Regions from separate parts of the Psychrobacillus sp. FSL K6-4615 genome, predicted to be linked through region 1. Evidence: riboswitches for the same ligand, from Rfam matches in the RefSeq annotation. Region 1 holds a riboswitch; each other region holds the start of a gene.
What was found. Region 1 has a riboswitch for cobalamin ahead of MKX53_RS18310 (hypothetical protein). Riboswitches for the same ligand answer to the same signal wherever they lie in the genome.
Positions count from the first base shown of each region.

Region 2: another riboswitch for cobalamin. It lies ahead of MKX53_RS01070 (ribonucleoside-diphosphate reductase subunit alpha); the one in region 1 lies ahead of MKX53_RS18310 (hypothetical protein).
Region 3: another riboswitch for cobalamin. It lies ahead of MKX53_RS16840 (hypothetical protein); the one in region 1 lies ahead of MKX53_RS18310 (hypothetical protein).
Region 4: another riboswitch for cobalamin. It lies ahead of MKX53_RS02890 (ABC transporter substrate-binding protein); the one in region 1 lies ahead of MKX53_RS18310 (hypothetical protein).

Region 1 covers NZ_JBBOYQ010000001.1:3,612,487-3,615,669, reverse strand. Annotated here, with positions in the region: gene MKX53_RS18320 (translation factor GTPase family protein) at 1-1,100, opposite strand, end outside; gene MKX53_RS18315 (hypothetical protein) at 1,199-1,375, shown strand; gene MKX53_RS18310 (hypothetical protein) at 1,416-1,643, opposite strand; cobalamin riboswitch at 1,864-2,052, opposite strand; gene MKX53_RS18305 (serine hydrolase) at 2,229-3,029, shown strand; gene MKX53_RS18300 (FAD-binding dehydrogenase) at 3,106-3,183, opposite strand, start outside.
Region 2 covers NZ_JBBOYQ010000001.1:205,842-209,024, reverse strand. Annotated here, with positions in the region: gene MKX53_RS01070 (ribonucleoside-diphosphate reductase subunit alpha) at 1-1,980, opposite strand, end outside; cobalamin riboswitch at 2,173-2,350, opposite strand; gene MKX53_RS01065 (general stress protein) at 2,527-2,964, opposite strand.
Region 3 covers NZ_JBBOYQ010000001.1:3,364,349-3,367,531, forward strand. Annotated here, with positions in the region: gene MKX53_RS16830 (AraC family transcriptional regulator) at 1-347, shown strand, start outside; gene MKX53_RS16835 (ABC transporter substrate-binding protein) at 458-1,402, opposite strand; gene MKX53_RS16840 (hypothetical protein) at 1,407-1,946, opposite strand; cobalamin riboswitch at 2,116-2,303, opposite strand; gene MKX53_RS16845 (VanZ family protein) at 2,397-2,867, shown strand; gene MKX53_RS16850 (nucleotide pyrophosphohydrolase) at 2,931-3,183, opposite strand, start outside.
Region 4 covers NZ_JBBOYQ010000001.1:587,144-590,326, forward strand. Annotated here, with positions in the region: gene argS (arginine--tRNA ligase) at 1-831, shown strand, start outside; cobalamin riboswitch at 1,321-1,461, shown strand; gene MKX53_RS02890 (ABC transporter substrate-binding protein) at 1,584-2,537, shown strand; gene MKX53_RS02895 (FecCD family ABC transporter permease) at 2,542-3,183, shown strand, end outside.

The DNA.
Region 1 (3,183 bases):
TCTTGAAAGTACTCATCCCAAAAAATACGTAAAGAAGGGTCTTCTGCATCTAATAATTTAAAGCAACGTAATACTTCCTTTACATGTACAGAAGCATCAAAGAGTACTTTAGATTTTAACGTTGGAATCATATCAAATTTAGTTTTCTGGGCGAATACACCGAGCCCATCCCCAATGGAGGCATTTGTTAAGCCAGTAACAGCTACTAGTTCACCTGCTATAGCCTGATCTGTAGTTTTAAATTTATTGCCGCTATATTGGCGGATTTGCGTTATTTTTTCAGTTTGTTCATTGTAAGTCACACTGTCGCGTACTTTCAATGTCCCATTCACTAACTTCAAATAGGTAACACGATTCCCACTTTCATCGTGTCTTATCTTATACACCTGTGCTGCAAATACATCGTCTGATTTATAGGAAGTAGTGGTTAACGAATCTAGTTTTTCTAGAAATTCGACAATACCTATATCTTTCAATGCTGAACCACTAGCACAAGGAAAGATTTTGTTTTCTTTCACCATTTGTTTAAGCGTTTGTGTCCATAAGTCTTTATCGAATCCACTGTCCATATAAGTTTCTAAGAGAACTTCATCTCGCTCTGCAAGAAATTCAATTAGCTCTTCGTCAAAAGATGTCGTTATATCACACACATTTTCTGATAAGGTGGAGCGAATTTCAGCAAGAACGCTTGTTGGATCCGTGCCTTCATAATCGGTTTTATTAATAAAGAAAAAGGTAGGGACATGGTGTTTTCGCAGTAATTGCCAAACAGTTTCCGTATGTCCTTCAATGCCGTCTACAGCACTAATAATAATGATGGCATAGTCCATCACTTGGATAGCACGTTCCATTTCTGGAGAAAAATCGACGTGTCCCGGAGTATCGATAATATAGTAGGTAGAATTGTTGTAGGTAAAGATTCCTTGATCGGCAAATATAGTAATTCCTCTATTTTTCTCTATAGTATGACTATCAAGAAACGAGTCTTGGTGGTCCACTCGTCCTCTATGTCTAATGGTATTTGTATGGTAAAGCAGTTGCTCTGAAAAAGTAGTTTTTCCAGCATCTACATGTGCAAGAATTCCAATAGTTTTGTGCATGTACTCACCTCTGAACTTAATTATAGCAAATTAGGGCGAAAACACCTGTATCAGTGCTATACTAGATAGACTAACAACGTAGAAAGAAGGTACAATTCATGCAATATTCGAAATCGAAAATGGAAGAACTAGTGAAATATAGCCCAGAGTTAAGCAAACGTTTAAAAGAGGTTATGAAGGAGCATGATTTAGAGAAAAGCTTTGCTTTAAAAGCTCTTTATCACTCTGAAGTAAAAGACGGCGGTAAATTTCAAAGAGACTATCAAGACCTATAAAAAAGTGAACCGATTCAAAATCGGTTCGCTTTTTTTTTATTTAATCTTCTTTCATTCCTGAAATCTCACCTTTAATTTGTTTATATGCTTTTTGTAAATTGAGTACATATTTAGTTTTGTCTTGTTCGTGTATTTCTGAGATAGTATCAATTTCTTTTCCAAAGGCTTCAAATATCAAATCCAGTGAAATGGATGAGCTTCCAATATTATTAGTCATTAATACATTTTTAAATCTATTTATATAATCTTCTTTCGTGCCGATAGTCATTTCAACATTCCTTTCTTCAACATAAAAAAGCATCCTCTTTTAAAAGAAGATGCTAGTTGGATATGATTGGTTGTTGTCGAGACGTTTGAAACGTAACAAAATACACACCGAAAAGAGTCAATATCTCCAGTGTTTTCATTGCGCTTTTTCGTACGACAGCAATTTCAAGCATTTGCTTGTTCATAGCTGCACTTAACACCCCCTATCCGCGTAGGTTTTTGGTGTGTACTTGAAATAGGCAGGTCTCCTGGCTCATGTTCATCGCTTTTCTATCCTTCCCATAATGACATACAGTGGATATAGTAGAATTGCTCCCATTTACAGTTGCGGGACAGCGTCGGTTTTTCACCGACTTCCCTTTTAAGTTCATTTACTTTTGTAAACGAACACCTAAGTCTACACATTATTCAATTGTTCTTTTACTATAACATAAAAAATTTAATATTCAGTTGATAGAAAGTTAAAACCGAGCTTTATTGTAAATCTATAAATCTATTTGCTTTTTATAGTTTATAATTAATGTAATATTCAAACAATTGTTAGTCTATAATAAAATAAATAGATTTTCTATAGGGGGGAAGAATTGTGGAAGAGCTTGTGAGCAAGGTACAAAAACTCGTAGAACAGTCAAAAGGCACTTGGGGAATCGTCTTAGAGGACTTAAATTCAGGGGAGAAATGGGAACATAATGAACAGGAGCTTTTTTATGCGGCAAGTGTCATTAAGGTACCAATCATGGCCTCAGTTTATAGAGCAGTGGACCGAGGAGACTTGTCTTTAATGGACTTAATCATCCTCAATGAAAAAGAGTATGTGGGAGGTTCTGGTGTATTGCAACATTTTACTCCAGGATTATCTCTTCCCCTTCAAGACATCATAATGCTGATGATTATTCAAAGTGATAATACGGCAACTAATCTACTAATCGACCTTGTAGGAGTTGACGATATCCAAAATTCTATGAAGGAAGCAGGAATGATATATAGTACTTTTTATAACAAGCTCATGTTGAGTAAGTCTAATCCCAAAGGTGCTAATCGGATAGCAGCAGTGGATATAGCTATACTTTTACATAAGATGGCTATGGGAGATTTAGTGAGTGGTAAAGCAAGCCGTCAAATGGTAGAAGTGATGAAGAAACAACAGGTACGTGATTGTTTACCTGAAAGGTTACCGTCTCCATACTCTAATTTTGATTATGGGATGACGCCATGGGAGTTAGCCAATAAGACTGGATGGATTCCTGGAACACGTCACGACGCTGGAATCTTTTACGTAGGGAACCGAAAGTTAATTGCAACGGTTTTATCAAAGGATGAAGATGATTTACTTTCGAAACGTATTCTTGCTCAAATTGGAGAAGAAATATACAAATACTTACGGTAAATTGGTTAAAGACGACATGGATATACAACGCATGTCGTCCGTAACTATTTCAGATTAGGAAACTTCAGTAATCGAGTTAAGTTTGATTTAGGCTACGAACCAAGGCCCTGCCTGCTTCTCTTCCTGTAAAGATACACCCACCTAAAAATGTCCC
Region 2 (3,183 bases), 3.4 Mb from region 1:
ATTCAAATCTGGTACAGTGACCGGAATTTTATAATCCTTCTTCTCTTCCGAGTATGACTTCTGGAATATAGGATCTATGCTTGCAGTACTTCCAGCTATGATCGATGTTGAAGAGTTCGGAGCAACTGCCATTAAATATCCGTTCCGTATCCCACTTTCCCCTACAATATCCCGTAATTCATTCCAATCTTTACTATCGTATTGACGATTTTCAAAATAGACGCCGGTTTGCCAATCTGACCCTTCAAATAATGGATATGCCCCTTTTTCCTTCGCAAGCTCCGCAGAAGCTTTAATCGTTAAGTATGCAATTTTTTCGTATAGTGTATCCGCAAGCTCTACTGCTTCATCCGATTCCCAACGAATACTCTTTAGTGCAAGTAAATGATGCCATCCAAATGTCCCAAGCCCAATCCCTCTGTACCTAGAATTTGTACGTTCCGCCTGAGGAACTGGAATCATATTAAGATCAATCACATTGTCGAGCATCCGAACCTGAATTTTTATAAGCTTTTCTAATACATCTGCCGGAACTGCATTCCCTAAGTTTATAGACGACAGATTACATACGACAAAATCCCCTGGTTTACGACGAGTGACAATGATATCGTCTTCAATTTGAATCGACTCAAATGTAGTTGCACTTTGGTTTTGGAAAATTTCCGTACAAAGATTACTACTATAAATCATCCCTGCATGCTTGTTAGGGTTGCTGCGATTGACTTCATCGCGGTAAAACATAAACGGTACTCCTGTCTCTAGCTGAGAACGCATAATTCGCTTCATCAAGTCGATAGCGGGAACAGTTTCACGAGACAAGCGATGATCGCTAACGCATTCCTCGTACTTTTGGCGGAATGATCCATCGCCACGTTTTTCATCATAATAATCTTCTAGCGAGTAGCCTTTAAGCTGACGAACTTCATGCGGGTCAAATAAATGCCATTCCTCTCTAGCATCGACTTTTTCCATGAATAAATCGGGCAAACATACACCAGTAAAAATATCGTGCGCTCGTAGTCTTTCATCACCGTTATTTAAACGTAAATCTAAAAATGTAAATATATCTTTATGCCAAACATCTAAATACACAGCTACTGCCCCTTGGCGTTGCCCAAGCTGATCAACACTTACTGCTGTATTATTAAGTTGTTTAATCCAAGGAAGCACACCACTAGAAGCACCAACAAAACCTCTAATAGAAGATCCACGGCTACGCACTTTGCCCATATACACACCAATACCCCCACCGAATTTGGATAGGGTTGCAACGTCCGTATTGCTATCGTAGATTCCTTGAAGGCTATCGTCTACCGTATCGATAAAGCAGCTAGAGAGCTGTCCATGAGGCTTACCTGCATTAGATAGTGTTGGTGTTGCTACTGTCATATATAGGTTGCTCATCGCCCAATAGGATTCTTTTACTTTCTCTAAACGATTTTCTTGCTCATCCTTCATCAGTGTCATTGCAATAATAAGCCAACGTTCCTGAGGCAGTTCGACTATTGTTTTATCAAAGTCCTTCGCTACATATCGATCTAATAGTGTTTTTAGACCGATATAAGTAAATAAGTAGTCTCTTTCCTGTACGAGGATTTCAGATAGCTGCTCTAGTTCTTGTAGTGAGTATGCTTGTTTAAGACGTTTATCGTAAATACCTTTATCACTTAACAGTTGAACATTACTAGCAAACTTTGTGTACACTGCATCCACAGTTGTGTTTCTTCTCTCAGCTACTTGTTCATACACCTGCGCTAAATGAACTCTTGCTGCTACAAAGGTCCAGTACGTTTCTTGTTCATCTAGAAAACTTAATGCTTCTAGTGACATTGACTTCGACCAAGCAGCTATTGTACCTTCCGGGTGTTTTTGCATCCATCTTTCATGTGTTTTTATAAGAGGAGTAATTTTTTCCTCCCCAAATTCTTTTGTTAGATTATGTAGGACTTCTTGTTTCGTTGTGTTTGAGATGATTGTCATTTAAATTCCTCCTATTTTTTAACGAATACAGTTATGTGGCACTTCCCTCCAAACCACAAAACAAAAAAAGCGATGACACAGCCATCTTCGGCTGAGACATCGCTCAAGATTAAAAGTGTAGGATACAACAAGACATATCAATCATTCGAGATAGAGGCCTTCGCTCCCACCTCTCAACCCCCGAAGAAAGTGTTGCTTACCGATGAAAAGGCAGGTCTACTGGCTCGTGTTTCATCCTTCTGTTGTCCTTCCCACGATCACTCGCAGTGGCTATTCAACAGTCGTCCACACTTACAGTTGCGGGGACAGCTTCGGCATTTTACCGAATTCCCTTTTAAACCATAAAGGTACCTTTTCATCGTTAACATACTATATATTGTGTTTAGTTCATTTATATAATCTAACATATTGTGTTTAACTGAGCAACTCCTAATTCAAGCTGTCAATTTTCTAGGAGAACTAATACATCAAGTGATTCAGCTACTTTTAGCTAAAATCACTTGATATTATTTTTGCAAACATTACTTTCGACCATTCAATCCACCCTCACTCTTTAGGGTGAAGAAATACCAGGATTTTACCATCCTGCGCTTCATTCGAATAGAGTTCAGCTTCATCATCTGGAACTCCAATTTCCATAAGAGCATGTTTTAATCCTCCAGAACCAGAGTTGGCTCCTACTACTGCTCCGCCAATTGTTGTAATAATTGGACCTGCAGCCAACATAGCACCAAACCCTGGGATTAATATAGTGGATAAACCTGCTATCACCCCTGCTATTCCAATTGCTCCTCCAGTTACAGCTCCAACAATTGCTCCATCCTTTGTGGAGGGTTTTAATTCCTGTGTGATTTCAGATGTTTCATTTATATTTTTAGCAATAACTGAAATTTCTTCGGTTGTATAGCCCTTCGCTTTTAAATCTTCCACAACTTCAGCCGCTTGTTGTTCATTTTCGTATACGCCAACAATATGATTCTTCATTAAAAATTACCTCCTGATTGCTTTTCCTATGTATTCTTTACCCGTTCTTTAGTTCTTCTAGACACCTTCAAACTTCAATCTTTATATAATTTAAGTGAGCCTGTTCACAATCTTTCATTTCAACATAAATATCCAGTAGTAGGACAATCATTATCCAATATTCGTGCTTTTCTTATTTCACTAAGTAGTCCATATCAAATCCACTCAAAAAAAGCACTG
Region 3 (3,183 bases), 250 kb from region 1:
TATTATTTCAATTAAACAACGGAGACATTGAGGGTGTACTCGGTGTTTGTGTTGCAGACGCAGCTTATCGAGAGAATAGCTTAATTGATTATTGGATTGCAACAGATTATGTAGGTGAAGTACCGGAAAACTTATCAGCTATTACAATCCCTGCTTCTAAATGGGTTGTATTTGAGGTGCACGGTCCGATGCCAGATGCTATGCAAAATACCTGGAAACAAATATATGCGGAGTGGTTCCCCTCTAATCCATATGAACCCGCAGGGACACCGGAGCTAGAAGTGTATTCCGATGATGATCCTTCCAGCGAAAATTGCTATTCAGAAATTTGGATACCGATTAAATAATAGGAACGATCTGCAGAGCACAAGTACTACTTGGTGAGTCATGTAGCAGTTTACTTTTTTCAATATAAAACCCAAAAAGCCTCATCCTAAATTAGGACGAGGCTTTAAGTTTATTGAAATAATTCTGGATACACTGTTTTAGCAATCAATTCCACTGCTTCACCAATACGAGGACCTGGTCGAGAAATAACGTCACCATCTACTAAAAAGACTGAATCGTTTTGTACGGCTTGTATTTTGTCCCACCCTGCACGAGATTTAATCTCTCCAGGTGCATCATCTAAATAATTTGCAGTTGTTAAAATAATTTCTGGGTTTTTGACCGTAACATCTTCCTCTGACACACTGATCCAACCTTCTTGATCGCTAAATACATTGTCGACCGATGCTGCTGCTAAAATTTCTTGTTGGAATGTTTTATTACCAGTTGTATAAATATCTGGAGATGGGCTAATTTCATAATATACCTTTTTTAATGGGGTAGCAGATTTAACTCTTTCTTGAACTCCTTGAATAGTATCCTGAATAGAAGAAATAACTTCTTGTCCTTTTTCTTCAATACCCATTACGGTAGCCAACTGCTCGATATCTCCGTATACATCTTCAAAAGAAGTTGCAGACTCAATTACAAAGACTTTTAATCCGGTATCTTCCAGAAGTTGCAGTGCTTCTTCTTGGCCAATTGTATACGCTATTACTACATCTGGGTTCAGTTCTGTAATTCTTTCCGCATTAAATGCAACTGAATCAGATACTCGCTCTATTTCGAGTGCTTCTGCAGGATATGTATCATAATCTGTTGCTCCTACAATTTTATCGCCTACACCTAAAGCAAAAAGAATCTCCGTATTGCTCGGTTGAAGAGAAACAATCGTTTCGGGTACTTCTTCGAATGTAATTTCATTTCCTACATCATCAGTTACTGTATATTCTTTTACTTCATCTACTACTTCCTCTTGTTTTTCCACAGTTGTCTTCTCTTCCGCAGAACACCCTACAAGCAAGAATGAAAATAGCAGCACCGACAACCAATTAAATAAATAATTTTTCTTCATAGTATTATTCCTCCAGTTGTTTCTTTTTTCTCATTGGATATGATTTACTGACAAATTGAATTTCTTCCACTCCATGATGTTTGTTCACATAAACTGCCATCGCAAACAACACATTTGCTAATAACTGTGCATAGTCAAACAAAATCTCAGGAATTTCTCTTTCTAACGAAACTTTATGAAGAGCTCTAACTGACTTTTTTGCTTCACTTCTACAAACATGTAATTCACAAGCTGCAGTCGTACCCTGTGGTAGTACAAATATATCTACTCTACCTTTTACTTCCTCTACATAGAAATCGTACATATCACTTAGAACTTGTAAATCGCCTTCTGTAATGGCTATCTTCCCTCGAACAGACCCGTTTAAATGGTAAGCCATTGGTGCCAAATACATCAGATCCTCGTAAATCTTTGGTATATCCTTTGTTAAAGAAGCTGCTAGTCCAATACGAGTAGTCAACGAATCTGTACGGATTTCAAAATCTACAGTAGAAGGTGTTTCACGCATAAATGGATAGCAAATATAGCGAATATCTTTTTTCATTACTTCTCCTCCTTTCCTTTTATTGGTGAATTTTCAAGCATATAATACTTTGTTAGTTAACAGCACAAAAAAAACGCCACCCAAATAAGGGCGGCGTGATACCTATTTAACGATAAAAAAACAGAAAAATAGAAACGTGCCGTACAATCCCTTAACTTCCGAAGAGTATCTATACGTTCAAGAAAAGGCTGGTCTCCTGGCTTATGCATCAATTTACTCTAAGAACCTTCCCATTGACTAGTCAACAGTGGCATTTTTCTTATTTCATCAGCATTTACAGTTGCGGAAACAGCTTCGGATTTTAACCGAATTCCCAAATTAAGCTAACAAGTTAGCACCTTTTCCCTACGAAAATTATTCACTTACAATTAGTTTACCATAGCCATCTCCCTAGCATGCACAATAATTTTCACGCATGTAAATTCACCAGTTTTGTGCTAATGTCAGTATATGAAAAAACTTATCCCGCTTTTAATATTACTTGTTATTGTATTTTTGGCATCAGGGCAGCCAGCTGAACAGCAATCTATGCAGGATGTCTTAAAAGCATGGCTTCCTAGCAAACCATTAGAATCTTTTCTTCGTATTTTTCAAGTTCCATACTGGGGCATTCTCGTTTCTGTGGAAGAGCGTGGCTACTATGCTTTTGTAGAATTTTTGATAAGAAAAGGTACCCATTTTGTTTATTTTGGAATCATTGCTTTAGCCATTTATATTGCGTTACCTCCATTTAAGTATCGTAAAATTACAACAGTTGTGATCACTATGCTTCTTGCTGTTGCCGATGAATTTCGACAATCTTTCACAAGTGGCCGTACAGCTTCTCTTCAAGATGTCTTGTTGGATACAACTGGGGCTATTACTGCGCTATTATTAATGTCATTTTTTCAATGGTTTCAACAAAAAAACGTTGACCGATAAAGAGTCAACGTTTTTCACTTGTAAGTACAGTGTTGATCGAAGGGATTTGTTAATATGCCTTTGTTAATCCACTTCAGGTAATGGATATTTCAAAGCATTTTTCTTCATTTTTTGCTGTGCAGCCTCTATTAAATCAATTCCGAGCACATCAGCAAATTGCAAAAGATAAATAAATACATCTGCTGCTTCGTCAGCAATTGCCTGCTTGTCTTTTTTTATCGCATCCTCTGCAGTAACCCATTGAAAATGCTCTAATAACTCACTTGCTTCTAATGATACTGAAATAGCAAGACTACGAGCATCGTGATTTCCTCCC
Region 4 (3,183 bases), 3.0 Mb from region 1:
CGTGCAAATGGTCATATTTTTGAAGAAGAAGGAGCTACATGGTTCCGTTCGACGACATTTGGAGATGATAAGGATCGCGTGCTTATTAAAGGTGATGGTTCTTTCACTTATTTATTACCAGATATTGCGTACCATGAAGATAAGTTAGTTCGTGGGTTCGATCAACTGATTAATATTTGGGGAGCAGACCACCATGGTTACATTCCACGTATGAAAGCAGCCATTGAAGCACTTGGATATGAGCGTGAAAAACTAGAAGTATCGATTATTCAAATGGTTCAATTATATAAAGACGGCGAAAAAATGAAAATGAGTAAACGTACTGGTAAAGCTGTTACCATGCGTGAGCTTGTAGAAGAAGTAGGACTGGATGCAGTACGTTATTTCTTCGGTATGCGTTCAGGTGACTCACATATGGATTTCGATTTAGACTTAGCTGTTTCTCAATCCAATGAAAACCCAGTATTCTACGCTCAATATGCACACGCACGTATTTGTTCGATTTTACGATCAGCAGAAACGCAAGGAATGAAAGTATCGACTGATTCACTTGAGTTGTTGCAAAGTGAAAAAGAAGTAGACTTACTTAAAAAAATTGGTGACTTCCCACAAATAGTTGCAGATGCTGCAAAACTTCGTGCACCTCACCGTATTGCAATCTATATCCAAGAACTAGCAACGACTTTCCATAGCTTCTATAACGCAGACAAAGTATTAAATGCGGATAATCTTCCTCAAACAGAAGCTCGTCTGGCACTAGTAACTGCTGCGAGAGAAACAATTGCAAATGCCTTACGTTTACTAGGTGTATCTGCTCCAGAACAAATGTAAATAGCAAACCCTCGACTTCGGTCGAGGGTTTTTATAATTCTGCTTCGAATAAAGAGAGTAAATTTGGAGAAAATATCCTCATAGCCTCCAACAGCAAATAAACAGGGCACGACGGCAAGTAGTATTTCCAACTTGAGCGCCAGTAAAATTCAGCTGAGAGTGAGTAAACAACAATCGAACGTAAGTAACCACTTATTAAGAGAGAGATGAGCATCTTTACGAGAGTAATCGAAGCCTACACGAGAGTGAATCTGTCCTATACGAGATTGACCCGTCTATACGAGAGAGCCTATGATCGATGCGAGAGAGATTTCAAGCTTTACGAGAGCGACCCGTCTATACGAGAGCGAACTCCGTCTATACGAGAGCAACGCAGTCATGTAAGAGAGAGTCTCCCACTATCCACCAGTAAAAAGGTCAGACAACGCTTTCCTCAAAACGAAGTCGACAGGTATATAAAATAAGGTATAATGAAGGCAAAGCAATATGAATAATTTAATGCATAGAGGTGCTCTCGCAATGGATTGCTGGAGTTAAAAGGGAAGCTGGTTAAAGTCCAGCACGGTCCCGCCACTGTAAGTGATAGAACATATCGCGAGTCAGAAAACCTGCCTAAATGCTTTGCACCCGTTACCTACGAGGATAGGTTTGGTGTAAATCTGGCTCGTTGTGACTTCGTGCAGGTTTATACCTATTTATCTCTCATCATAGGATGGGAGATTTTTTATTGTCTAAATTAGGAGGAATGTAAAATGAAAAAAAGATGGTTAATCGCCGTAATGGCGGTGTTTTTATTAGTTGGATGCGCACAGGAAGAAACGAAAAATGTAGAAAGTACTGAGGCGGAGCAGGCGGCTAGTGAAAATATAGAATTCCCAATGACATTGACGGATGCCGTTGGAGAAGAAGTTACGTTAGAGGCAGCCCCGGAGAAAATCATCTCCATGATTCCTAGTAATACAGAGATTTTATTTGCACTTGGATTGAATGAGGAAATTATAGGGGTAAACGATTTTGAAAGCTATCCAGAAGAGGCACTAGAGAAAGAAAAAATCGGTGGCATGGAGTTCAATGTGGAAAAAATCCTTTCGTTAGATCCGGACATTGTGTTTGCACATGAATCGATTGTAGGAATGGCGGAAGCTGGACTGCAACAACTGCGTGATTCGAATGTTTTGGTGTATGTGGTGAGTGACGCTAAGGATTTTGATGAAACATATACAACTATTGAAGAAATGGGTCGAGCTACTGGGAAACTTAAAGAAGCCCAAAAAATTGTAGAAGACATGAAAGTAAAAGTAGAAGATATCCAACAAAAAGTACAAAAAGTAGAATCGAAGAAAACTGTATTTGTTGAAACTTCTGATGTTCCAGAAATTTATACAACAGGGAATGGAACGTTCATGCAAGAGATATTAAATATGTTGAATGCAACAAATATTATGGATGATCAAGAAGGTTGGGTAAAAATTGATCCCGAAGAAATTGTAAGTCGTAACCCAGATGTAATGCTTATCACATACGATTACGTAGAAGGTATTGTAGAACAAGTGAAACAACGTGATGGATTTGATACAGTTACTGCTATTCAAAATGATGCAGTAATACAAGTAAATGAAGACACGACGAGCAGACAAGGTCCACGTCTAGTGGAAGGATTAGAAGAAGTTGCGAAAGCAATCTATCCGGAGGCTTTTAGTGAGTAAATCAATGATCGGTTACATCATGTCCATTTCTGTGCTTTTGTTAGCAATTTGGCTTGGTGTATCGGTCGGTTCTGTGAAGGTGCCGATCCAAACGTTATGGGATACGGGGGCCGATGCGATAGCGACCAATATCGTTTGGAAGATTCGTATGCCGCGAGTGGTACTAGCTGGTTTAGTAGGTGCATCTTTGGCGATTGCTGGTGCTGCATTTCAAAGTTTGCTTAAAAACCCGCTTGCTGACCCCTATACATTAGGAGTGTCGTCCGGTGCCTCGGTCGGTGCTGTGGCTACGCTCTTTTTCGGGATTTCCATACCGTTTTTAGGGATATTTACATTACCTGTCTTTAGTATGGTTGGTGCGTTAGTGACAATGCTATTAGTTATTTCATTCGCCAAGCTAGTAGATCGTGGGATGAAAATGGAGACGATTATTTTAACAGGAATTATTTTTAGTTCCTTTTTGGGATCTGTAATTTCGTTAATGATTGCTTTAACTGGTGAAGAGTTGCGTCAAATTATTGGATGGTTGCTCGGCAGTGTGTCGATGCGAGGTTGGAGCTTTGTGCAGATGGCCTTACCTTTTGTTATTATCGGAACGTTGTTATTGTGGATAAACAGAAGAGAGCTTAATGCCATGCTGTTTGGG